Methylibium petroleiphilum PM1: one gene and its partners. The protein of the gene in region 1 binds, or shares a complex with, the protein of each later gene. Links are inferred from orthologs where the notes say so. Each region holds a gene or a part of one and is shown in the gene's direction. Other genes may lie near its edges.

Evidence for each region.
Region 2: the proteins of holA (region 1) and dnaN are in contact, whole or in part, in a cryo-EM structure (PDB 8GIZ), measured with the Escherichia coli proteins. The link is inferred for Methylibium petroleiphilum PM1 from one-to-one orthologs.
Region 3: the proteins of holA (region 1) and dnaX are in contact, whole or in part, in a cryo-EM structure (PDB 8GIZ), measured with the Escherichia coli proteins. The link is inferred for Methylibium petroleiphilum PM1 from one-to-one orthologs.

The regions. Positions count from the first base shown.
Region 1 is NC_008825.1:232,540-236,151, reverse strand. Bases 448-3,342 are described here. They hold holA (DNA polymerase III subunit delta), read left to right. Parts: upstream 448-1,296; coding sequence 1,297-2,388; downstream 2,389-3,342. Other genes in these bases: MPE_RS01060 (EAL domain-containing protein), read left to right, coding at 3,135-3,342; MPE_RS01065 (methylamine utilization protein), read left to right, coding at 2,549-3,133; MPE_RS01075 (LPS-assembly lipoprotein LptE), read left to right, coding at 775-1,284; leuS (leucine--tRNA ligase), read left to right, coding at 448-769. In the rest of the region: more of leuS, read left to right, coding at 1-447; more of MPE_RS01060, read left to right, coding at 3,343-3,612. UniProt on the Escherichia coli protein: Part of the beta sliding clamp loading complex, which hydrolyzes ATP to load the beta clamp onto primed DNA to form the DNA replication pre-initiation complex.
Region 2 is NC_008825.1:1,070-4,234, forward strand. Bases 1-2,807 are described here. They hold dnaN (DNA polymerase III subunit beta), read left to right. Parts: upstream 1-754; coding sequence 755-1,861; downstream 1,862-2,807. Other genes in these bases: dnaA (chromosomal replication initiator protein DnaA), read left to right, coding at 1-520; gyrB (DNA topoisomerase (ATP-hydrolyzing) subunit B), read left to right, coding at 1,959-2,807. Outside these bases: more of gyrB, read left to right, coding at 2,808-3,165. UniProt on the Escherichia coli protein: Confers DNA tethering and processivity to DNA polymerases and other proteins. Acts as a clamp, forming a ring around DNA (a reaction catalyzed by the clamp-loading complex) which diffuses in an ATP-independent manner freely and bidirectionally along dsDNA.
Region 3 is NC_008825.1:2,701,217-2,704,497, reverse strand. The notes cover bases 1-2,923. They hold dnaX (DNA polymerase III subunit gamma/tau), read left to right. Parts: upstream 1-501; coding sequence 502-2,346; downstream 2,347-2,923. Other genes in these bases: recR (recombination mediator RecR), read left to right, coding at 2,851-2,923; MPE_RS12775 (YbaB/EbfC family nucleoid-associated protein), read left to right, coding at 2,372-2,698; MPE_RS12785 (AIR synthase-related protein), read right to left, coding at 1-381. Also shown: more of recR, read left to right, coding at 2,924-3,281. UniProt on the Escherichia coli protein: Part of the beta sliding clamp loading complex, which hydrolyzes ATP to load the beta clamp onto primed DNA to form the DNA replication pre-initiation complex.

The DNA.
Region 1 (3,612 bases):
GGACGGCCAGCCGGTGCAGCTGGGCGGCATCGAGAAGATGTCGAAGTCGAAGAACAACGTGGTCGAGCCGCGCGACATCATCGCGAAGTTCGGCGCCGACACGGCGCGCCTGTTCACGATGTTCGCCGGCCCGCCGGACCAGAGCGCCGCGTGGTCGGACTCGGGTGCCGAGGGCAGCTTCCGCTATCTGCGCCGGCTGTGGGCCTTCGCGACGAAGCAGCGCGAGGCCGTGCAGGCCGCCGGCACCGACTTCGCCGACGCCTCGCGCGCCGCCATCGACCTGCGGCGCGACGTGCATCTGCTGCTGCGCCAGGTGAGCCACGACTACGACCGCCTGCAGTACAACACTGTCGTCTCCGGCGCGATGAAGCTGCTCAATGCGCTGGAAAGCGCCGCGCTCGCCGACACCGCCGCCGACCGCGCGGCGCTGCGCGAGGGCCTGGGCATCCTGTTGCGTGCGCTCTACCCCGCCGCGCCGCACATCGCGCACGCGCTGTGGCAGGACCTCGGCTACGCCGCGGCCCACGGCGACCTGCTCGACGCGCCCTGGCCGGCGGTCGACGAACAGGCGCTGGTGCAGGACGAGATCGAGCTGGTGCTGCAGGTCAACGGCAAGCTGCGCGGTGCGCTGAAGGTGCCCGCGTCGGCCGACCGGGCGGCGATCGAGGCCGCTGCGCTGGCCAGCCCCGAGCTCGCGAAGTTCGCCGAGGGCCGCACGCCGAAGAAGGTGGTGGTGGTGCCCGGCCGGCTGGTCAACGTGGTGGTGTGAGCCGCATGTCGCCTCTGCACCGTCGCACCACGCTGAAGGCCGCGCTCGCGCTGTCGGCCCTTGCTTTGTCCGGCTGCGGTTTCCAGCTGCGCCGCCCGCCGAAACTGAGCTTCTCGACGGTGCAGCTGGTCGGCTTCCCGCAGCGCTCGCCGTTCACCGAGCAATTGCGGCGCAGCATCGAGGCCAGCGGCACGACGCGCGTGGTCGAGTCGCCGGCCCAGGCCCAGGTGGTGCTCGAGGCGCTGGAGGACGTGCGCGACAAGTCGGTCGCCGCACAGACCGCCGCCGGGCAGGTGCGCGAGTTCACGCTGCGCACGCGGCTGCGCTTTCGCCTGCGCACGCCGGGCGGGCGGCTGCTGATCCGCGACACCGAGTTGCTGCTGAGCCGCGACATGAGCTACAACGAGACCAACGCACTCGCCAAGGAACAGGAAGAGGCCATGCTCTACCGCGGCATGCAGAGCGACATCGTCGACCAGGTGATGCGCCAGCTCGCCGCCGTGCCGGCCCCTTAGGCTCGCAAGCGCATGCAGATCAAGCCCGACCAGCTCGATGCGCATCTGAAGAAGGGCCTGCGTCCGCTGTACACGCTGCACGGCGACGAGCCGCTGCTGGCGCTGGAGGCGAGCGACGCCATCCGCGCCGCGGCGCGCGATGCCGGGCACACCGAGCGCGAGGTCCATCATGTCGCCGGCGCGCACTTCGACTGGAGTTCGCTGCTCGGCGCGGCCAGCTCGATGAGCCTGTTCGCCGAGGCCAAGATCGTCGAGATCCGCATCCCGTCGGGCAAGCCGGGCAAGGACGGGTCGCAGGCGCTCCAGCACTATTGCGAACACCTGCCCGAGGGCGTGGTGACGCTGGTCACGCTGCCGCGGCTGGACCGCCAGCAGTCGGGCAGTGCCTGGTTCGGCGCGCTGGAATCGGCCGGCGTGACGCTGCGCCTCGACCCGGTGGAACGTCAGGCGCTGCCGCAGTGGATCGCGCAGCGCCTCGCGGCGCAGAACCAGCGCGTCGCCGCCGACGAGGAGGGGCAGCGCACGCTGGCTTTCTTTGCCGACCGGGTCGAGGGCAACCTGCTGGCGGCCCAGCAGGAGCTCACCAAGCTCGGCCTGCTGTACCCGGCCGGCGAACTGAGCTTCGAACAGGTCGAGGCGGCGGTGCTGAATGTGGCGCGCTACAGCGTCTTCAAGCTCGGTGAGGCGGTGCTGGCCGGCCAGGTCTCGCGCGTGCTGCGCATGCTCGACGGCCTGCGCGCCGAGGGCGAAGCTGCCGTGCTGGTGCACTGGACGCTGGCCGAGGACATCCGTGCATTGCGGCGCTGCAAGGACGCCGTCGCGGCCGGCAAGCCGCTGCCGATGGCGCTGCGCGAGAACCGCATCTGGGGCCTCAAGGAGCGCCTCTTCGAGCGCGCGCTGCCCCGGCTCGGCGACGGCACGATCGACCACCTGATCGAGGCCGCCCATGTCTGTGACGGCCTGGTCAAGGGTCTGAAGCACCCGCAGTGGCCGCAGGACCCCTGGATCGGCCTGCAGCGGCTGGCGCTGCAGCTGGCGGGATCGATGCAGGCGGCCCAGCTGCCGCGCGGCACCCCGTCGCAGCGGCTCGTGCTGCAGGCCTGAGGCGTCGGGTCGCCGCGCCTTCAGGACGTCCGCGCGCGGCCGATATCCCTGGCTGACACCCCATTGCTCGCGCTCGCGCATCATGCGCGCCGGCCGGCCCGGATCGGCCGCCATCGCCTCCTGCCCGTCCATGAAGCCTCTGCACCGCCGTTTGTCCGGATTGCCCACCCTGCTCCTGCTGCTGGCCGGCCTGCCGGCTCATGCCGTGCCGCTGGTGATCACGGTGACCGACGAAGAGGGCACGCCACTGGCCGACGCCGTGGTGGCGGTGCAGGTCAAGGGCACCCCGCCCACCGCACCCCCCGGGGTCAGCGCCGAGCTGGGCCAGAAGAACAAGCGCTTCACGCCTGCGGTGCTGGCGGTGCAGACAGGCACCGCCGTCAGCTTCCCGAACTTCGACACTGTGCGCCACCACGTCTATTCGTTCTCGCCGACCAAGACCTTCGAGCTCAAGCTCTACGCCGGCACGCCGGCCGCACCGGTGGTGTTCGACAAGCCCGGCACCGCGGTGCTCGGCTGCAACATCCATGACGCGATGACCGCCTACGTCCGGGTGGTCGACACGCCCTACTTCGCCCGCACCGACAGCGCCGGGCGCGCCCAGCTCGAGCTGCCCGCGGGCGACCACCAGCTGCAGACCTGGCACGCGCTGCTGGGTGTGGACGGGCCGGCACCGGTCCAGCCACTGAAGCTCGGCAGCACCCCCGCCACCGCCGCGGTGAAGCTGGACGCGAAGGCCCCCTGAGATGCCACTGCCGGCCTTCATGACGCCCAAGCGCCTGCAGTTCCGCATCGTCGCGCTGTTCCTGGGCCTGCTGCTGGTGGTGCAGCTGGCCAGCCTGCTGCTGATCGGCAACAGCATCAGCGTCAACGCCCGCAGCGCCGTGAACGCCGAGCTGCGCACCGCCGAGCGGGTGTTCGAGCACCTGCTGGCGCAGAACGCGGGGCGGCTCACCGATGCAGCGCGGCTGCTGGCGTCCGACTTCGGCTTCCGCGCCGCCGTGGCCAGCAACGACGGCGAGACGCTGGCCTCGGCGCTGGCCAACCAGGGCGATCGCATCGGCGCGAGCCTGGCGGTGTTCACCGATGCCCGCTTCAACCTGAAGGCCGCCACGCACGACGGCGCCGAGCGCTTCCTGCCCACGCTGCGGCAGCTGGCCACGGCCCCCGACGCCACGCAGCGCCTGGTCCTGCTGGACGGCGAGCCCTACCAGCTGGTGGCCG
Region 2 (3,165 bases), 230 kb from region 1 along the record:
GCCGCCCGAGCTGGAAATGCGCGTCGCGATCCTGATGAAGAAGTCCGACGTCGAAGGCACGCCGATGCCCGAGGACGTGGCCTTCTTCGTCGCCAAGAACGTGCGCGCCAACGTGCGCGAGCTCGAGGGCGCGCTGCGCAAGGTGCTGGCCTATGCACGCTTCAGCCAGAAGGACATCAACATCGCGCTGGCCCGCGAGGCACTGAAGGACCTGCTGTCGATCCAGAACCGCCAGGTCGGCGTGGAGAACATCCAGAAGACGGTGGCCGACTTCTACAAGATCAAGGTCGCCGACATGTACTCCAAGAAGCGTCCCGCCAGCATCGCCCGGCCACGCCAGATCGCCATGTACCTCGCCAAGGAACTGACGCAGAAGAGCCTGCCCGAGATCGGCGAGCTGTTCGGTGGTCGTGACCACACCACCGTGCTGCATGCGGTGCGCAAGATCGGCGGCGAGCGCGGCAAGAACACCGAACTGAACCAGCAGCTCCACGTGCTGGAACAGACCCTCAAGGGCTGAAGCATGCGCATGCCGAGGCCGTCAAGTGACAAAGCTGGGGACAACTCCGGAACAAGCAGAGAGTCATCCACAGCCCGAGCCAGGCCACCAGAGTTGTTGTGGTCGGCTCCCGCGCAAACCGAGCCACGACCCACAGGGTTGAAGCCCAGCTAAGTGATTGCCGGAACAAGCGAAAATGGCCTTGTCCACACGAAGTGCCGGCCCCTACTAAAACGACTACCTGAAGAGGTTTAAATGATTGTCTTGAAGAGCCCGCAGGAAAAATTTCTGGGTGCACTGCAAGCCGTCGCCGGCATCGTCGAACGGCGTCATACCTTGCCGGTGCTGGCCAACGTGCTGATGCGCAAGACCGGCAACGCGATCGAATTCACCACCAGCGATCTCGAGATCCAGGTCCGCACCCAGGCCGAGTTCGACGGCGACGCCGGCAACTTCAGCACCACGGTCGGAGCGCGCAAGCTGATCGACATCTTGCGCACCCTGCCGGCCGACCAGAACGTGACGCTCAGCAGCGCGCAGAACAAGCTCACGCTCACCGGCGGCAAGAGTCGCTTCACGCTGCAGACGCTGCCGGCGGAAGACTTCCCGCTGGTGCAGGAGGCAGCTGATTTCGGCCCGGCCTTCAGCGTGCCGCAGAAGAGCCTGAAGGCGCTGATCGCCCAGGTGCACTTCGCGATGGCGGTGCACGACATCCGCTACTACCTCAACGGCATCCTGTTCGTCGCCGAGGGCAAGAGTCTCACGCTGGTGGCCACCGACGGCCACCGCCTGGCGCTGGCCCAGGCCACGCTCGATGTGGAGATGCCCAAGCAGGAAGTCATCCTGCCGCGCAAGACCGTGCTGGAGCTGCAGCGCCTGCTGAAGGACGAAGACACCGCCATCGAGATGCGCTTCGCCGGCAACCAGGCCAAGTTCGCGTTCTCGGGCATGGAGTTCGTGACCAAGCTGGTCGAGGGCAAGTTCCCCGACTACAACCGCGTGATCCCCAAGAACCACAAGAACCACGTGACGCTGGGCCGTGCGCCGCTGCTGGCCAGCCTGCAGCGCGCCGCCATCCTGACCAGCGAGAAGTTCAAGGGCGTGCGCCTGAACTTCGACCCCGGCACGCTGCGCATCGCCTCCAGCAACGCCGAGCAGGAAGAGGCCAAGGAAGAGCTCGAGATCGACTACGGCGGCGACGCCATCGAGATCGGCTTCAACGTCACCTACCTGATGGACGTGCTGGCCAACATGGGCCAAGAGATGGTCACCTTGTCGCTGCAGGATTCCAACAGCTCGGCTCTCGTCACCGTGCCCGAGCAAGGCGGCTTCAAGTACGTGGTGATGCCGATGCGGATCTAGCCCGCAACCCAGCCGACACCAGCACAGCGGGCCGCGAGCCCGCTGCAGCGTTTTTGAAGGGGCCGGTCCACCGGCCCCGTGATGGAAAAGAGCCCCCATGAGCGACCCCAAGACCCCGCAACACGACGCCCAGAGCGGCGTCACGCAGCAACCCGTGCCGTCGGCGGAAGGCCATGCCATCTCCGTGGGTTCGGACGCGTCGGTGGCCTATGGAGAGGGCTCCATCCAGATCCTGGAAGGCCTGGAGGCGGTTCGCAAGCGGCCCGGCATGTACATCGGCGACACGTCCGACGGCACCGGCCTGCACCACCTCGTGTTCGAGGTGGTCGACAACTCCATCGACGAAGCCCTGGCCGGCCACTGCGACGACATCGTGGTGACCATCCACTCCGACAACTCCATCAGCGTCACCGACAACGGCCGCGGCATCCCCACCGGCGTGAAGATGGACGACAAGCACGAGCCCAAGCGCAGTGCCGCGGAGATCGCGCTGACCGAGCTGCACGCTGGCGGCAAGTTCAACCAGAACAGCTACAAGGTCTCGGGCGGGCTGCACGGCGTGGGTGTGAGTTGCGTCAACGCGCTCTCGAAGTGGTTGCGCCTCACCGTACGCCGCGAAGGCAAGGTGCACCTCATGGAGTTCCGGCGCGGATTCCCGCAGGACCGTGTGCTGGAGATGCGCAACGGCTTCGAGGTCTCGCCGATGGCCATCGTGGGCGACACCGAGAAGCGCGGCACCGAAGTGCACTTCCTGCCCGACGAAGAGATCTTCACCAACATCGACTTCCACTACGACGTGCTCGCCAAGCGCCTGCGCGAACTGAGCTTCCTGAACAACGGCGTGAAGATCCGCCTGGTCGACGAGCGCAACGCCAAGGAAGACAACTTCGCCTACGCCGGCGGCGTGAAGGGGTTCGTGGAGTTCATCAACACCGGCAAGAAGGTGCTGCACGGCAACATCTTCCACGCGCTGGGCGACAAGATGAGCGAGTTCAACACCAACATCGGTGTCGAAGTGGCGATGCAGTGGAACGACGGCTACAGCGAACAGGTGCTGTGCTTCACCAACAACATCCCGCAGCGCGACGGCGGTACCCACCTCACCGGCCTGCGCGCGGCCATGACGCGCGTGATCAACAAGTACATCGAGGACAACGAACTCGCCAAGAAGGCCAAGGTCGAGATCGCCGGCGACGACATGCGCGAAGGGCTGGCCTGCGTGGTGAGCGTGAAGGTGCCCGAGCCCAAGTTCAGCAGCCAGACCAAGGACAAGCTGGTGTCCAGCGAAGTGCGCGGCCCGGTGG
Region 3 (3,281 bases), 2.5 Mb from region 1 along the record:
CCATTCGCTGCCGCCGGCGGCCCAGTAGGCCTGCACCACCAGCGGCGTCGCGCCGACGGTGATCAGGTCATTGATCGCCATCGCGATGGTGTCCTGCGCGATGCCGGCGTAATAGCTCTGGCCGGTCAGCGCCTTCATCTCGTCGGCGACGAGAGCCTTCGAGCCCAGGCACTCGACGATGCTGGCCAGGTAGAACGGCCCGACGTCGACCACGTAGGCCGACTCGCCACGCGACGCCGCCACTTCGCCGAAACCGTGCGCGGCGAGGTTCTTCGCGGTGTCCTTGGCGGCACGCTGCGCGGCCACTTTCAGCGGGTCGATCAGGTCGTAGTTGACGCCGGCCTGTTCGTAGCTCAGCGGGGTGGGGGTGGGCGTGGTCATGGTCGGCAGGGCAGGGGCCCGATGAGCGGATGGCGCGGCGCGGGCAGGCCGCGGATTCGCACCGATTATCCGGCACCCCTGTGGCCGGGGGCTTCCACCCCGGCCGGTAAACTGCCGGGCATGAGCACCTTGGTCCTGGCCCGCAAGTACCGTCCACGCCACTTCGGCGAGATGGTCGGCCAGGAGCATGTGGTGCAGGCGCTGGCCAACGCGCTCACCTCGCAGCGGCTGCACCATGCCTACCTGTTCACCGGCACGCGCGGCGTCGGCAAGACCACGGTGTCGCGCATCCTCGCGAAGAGCCTCAACTGCACCGGGCCCGACGGTCAGGGAGGCATCACCGCGCAGCCCTGCGGTGTGTGTCCGGCCTGCCGCGACATCGACGCCGGCCGCTTCGTCGACTACACCGAGCTCGACGCGGCCTCGAACCGCGGCGTCGACGAGATCTCGCAACTGCTGGAACAGTCGGCCTACAAGCCGGTCGTCGGGCGATTCAAGGTCTTCATGATCGACGAGGTGCACATGCTCTCCAGTACCGCGTTCAACGCGATGCTGAAGACGCTGGAGGAGCCACCCGAGTACCTGAAGTTCGTGCTGGCGACGACCGACCCACAGAAGGTACCGGTCACGGTGCTGTCGCGCTGCCTGCAGTTCAACCTGCGGCCAATGGCGCCCGAGACGGTGCTCGCGCACCTGGAGCAGGTGCTGGCGGCCGAAGGCATCTCGGCCGAGCCGGGGGCGCTGCGGCTGCTGGCGCGCGGCGCGCACGGCTCGATGCGCGATGCGCTGTCGCTCACCGACCAGGCCATCGCCTTCGGTGCCGGCACGCTCCAGGAAGCCGGCGTGCGCCAGATGATAGGCGCCGTGGGCCGCAGCCATGTCTATGCGCTGATCGATGCGCTGGCCGCCGGTGACGGCGCCGGCGTGGTGGCCACGGCCGACGCACTGCGCGCCGAGGGCCTGTCGGCCGAGGGTGCGCTGGAGGAGATGGCGGTGGTGCTGCAGCAGCTCGCGTTGCTGCAGGTGCTGCCCGATGCGCTGGACGCCGCCGATCCCGACACCGCGGCACTCGTGCAGCGCGCCGGCCTGCTGCCGGCCGACGAGACGCAGCTGCTCTACAGCATCGCGCTGCACGGCCGCGCCGAGCTGGCGCTGGCGCCTGACGAATACAGCGGCCTGGTGATGGTGCTGCTGCGCATGCTGGCGTTCAGGCCACCGGGTGCTGCACGCACCGAGACGGTGGTGCGGCCGGGCCAGGCTACGCCCGCAGCGGCGCCGCGTGCCGCAACCGCCCTCGTGCGTGGCTCGGCACCTGCCGTGCCGCTGGCCCGCTCGCCGGCAACCGCGAGCCTTGCCGTGGCGCCACCGTCCAAGGCGGACCCCGTGCCGACCCGACCGCCTGCGCCGCTGATTGCGAAGAGCCCGTCCAGCGTCCCGCCATGGGAGGACGACATCCCGCTGGCGGAAGAAATGTCCCAGCCCCCGGCGACGGTGGCACCGCGCCCCGCACCACCGACCGTCGCGCGCGACGACGCGGCTGGTGGTCCTGCGCCGACCGAGATGACCCGCGGTCCGCTGGGCGACCGCTGGGCCGCGCTGGTGCGCCAGCTGACCGATGCGAACGCGATCGCGGCGTTGGTCCGCGAGCTGGCGCTGCAGGCCGAGTGCGTGGCCATCGATACCGGCGAAACGCGGCTGCGGCTGCGCGTCGAGCGAGAGAGCCTGCGCAATCCGAACCATGCCGAACGCCTGCAGGCGGCACTGGCCGCCGCGCTGGGTCACGCGGTGGTGCTGGACGTCGAGGCCGGTGTGGTGAACGACACGCCGGCACGGCGCGATGCAGCGGCGCGCGAGCAGCGCCAGCGCGAGGCCGAGGCGCTGATCCACAACGACCCCTTGGTGCTGCAGCTCACGGCGCAGTTCAAGACGGCCCGCATCGTGCCGGGGTCGATCAAACCCGTCTGACCCATTCGAACCACCGGAGAACGACATGCTCAAAGGACAACTGGCCGGCCTGATGAAGCAGGCGCAGGCCATGCAGGACAACCTGAAGAAGGCACAGGACGAACTGGCGCTGATCGAGGTCGAGGGCCAGTCGGGTGCCGGGCTCGTGAAGGTGCTGATGACCTGCAAGCACGACGTCAAGCGCATCACCATCGACCCCAGCCTGCTGGCCGACGACAAGGACATGCTCGAGGACCTGGTGGCAGCGGCCTTCAACGACGCGGTGCGCCGCGCGGCGGCGACCAGCGAGGAAAAGATGGGCAAGCTGACGGCAGGAATGCCGCTGCCGCCGGGCATGAAGTTGCCGTTTTGATGGCTCCCCCCCGTTGCGGCTGCGCCGCTCCCCCTCGAGGGGGCGACGCTGGCGGGCCGGCAGAGCCGGACCCGCGGCGTCCGCTCGGTGGGACGGTGGCGTGCTGCCATTCCTTTGCCGCGGACTGTTCCTGATGATCGAGTCGCTGAGGCATGGCTGCGTCGTCCACGCTTGAGTCGCTGACCGAGGCCTTGCGCCGCTTGCCGGGTGTGGGCGTGAAGTCGGCGCAGCGCATGGCCTACCACCTGCTGCAGCACGATCGCGAGGGCGCGCTGCGGCTCGCGCGTGCGCTGGAGCAGGCCGTGGCGACGGTGAGGCACTGCGAGCGCTGCAACACCTTCACCGAGGCCCCGGTGTGCAGCACCTGCCTCGATCCGGCGCGTGAACGCCGGCAGTTGTGCGTGGTCGAGACGCCGGCCGATCAGGCAGCGGTCGAGCGCAGCGGCAGCTACCACGGGCTGTACTTCGTGTTGATGGGGCGGCTGAGCCCGCTCGATGGCATCGGGGTGCACGACATCGGGCTGGAGAAACTGCTGGCGCGTGCCACCGATGGCGAGGTGCAGGAACTGATCGTCGCCACCAA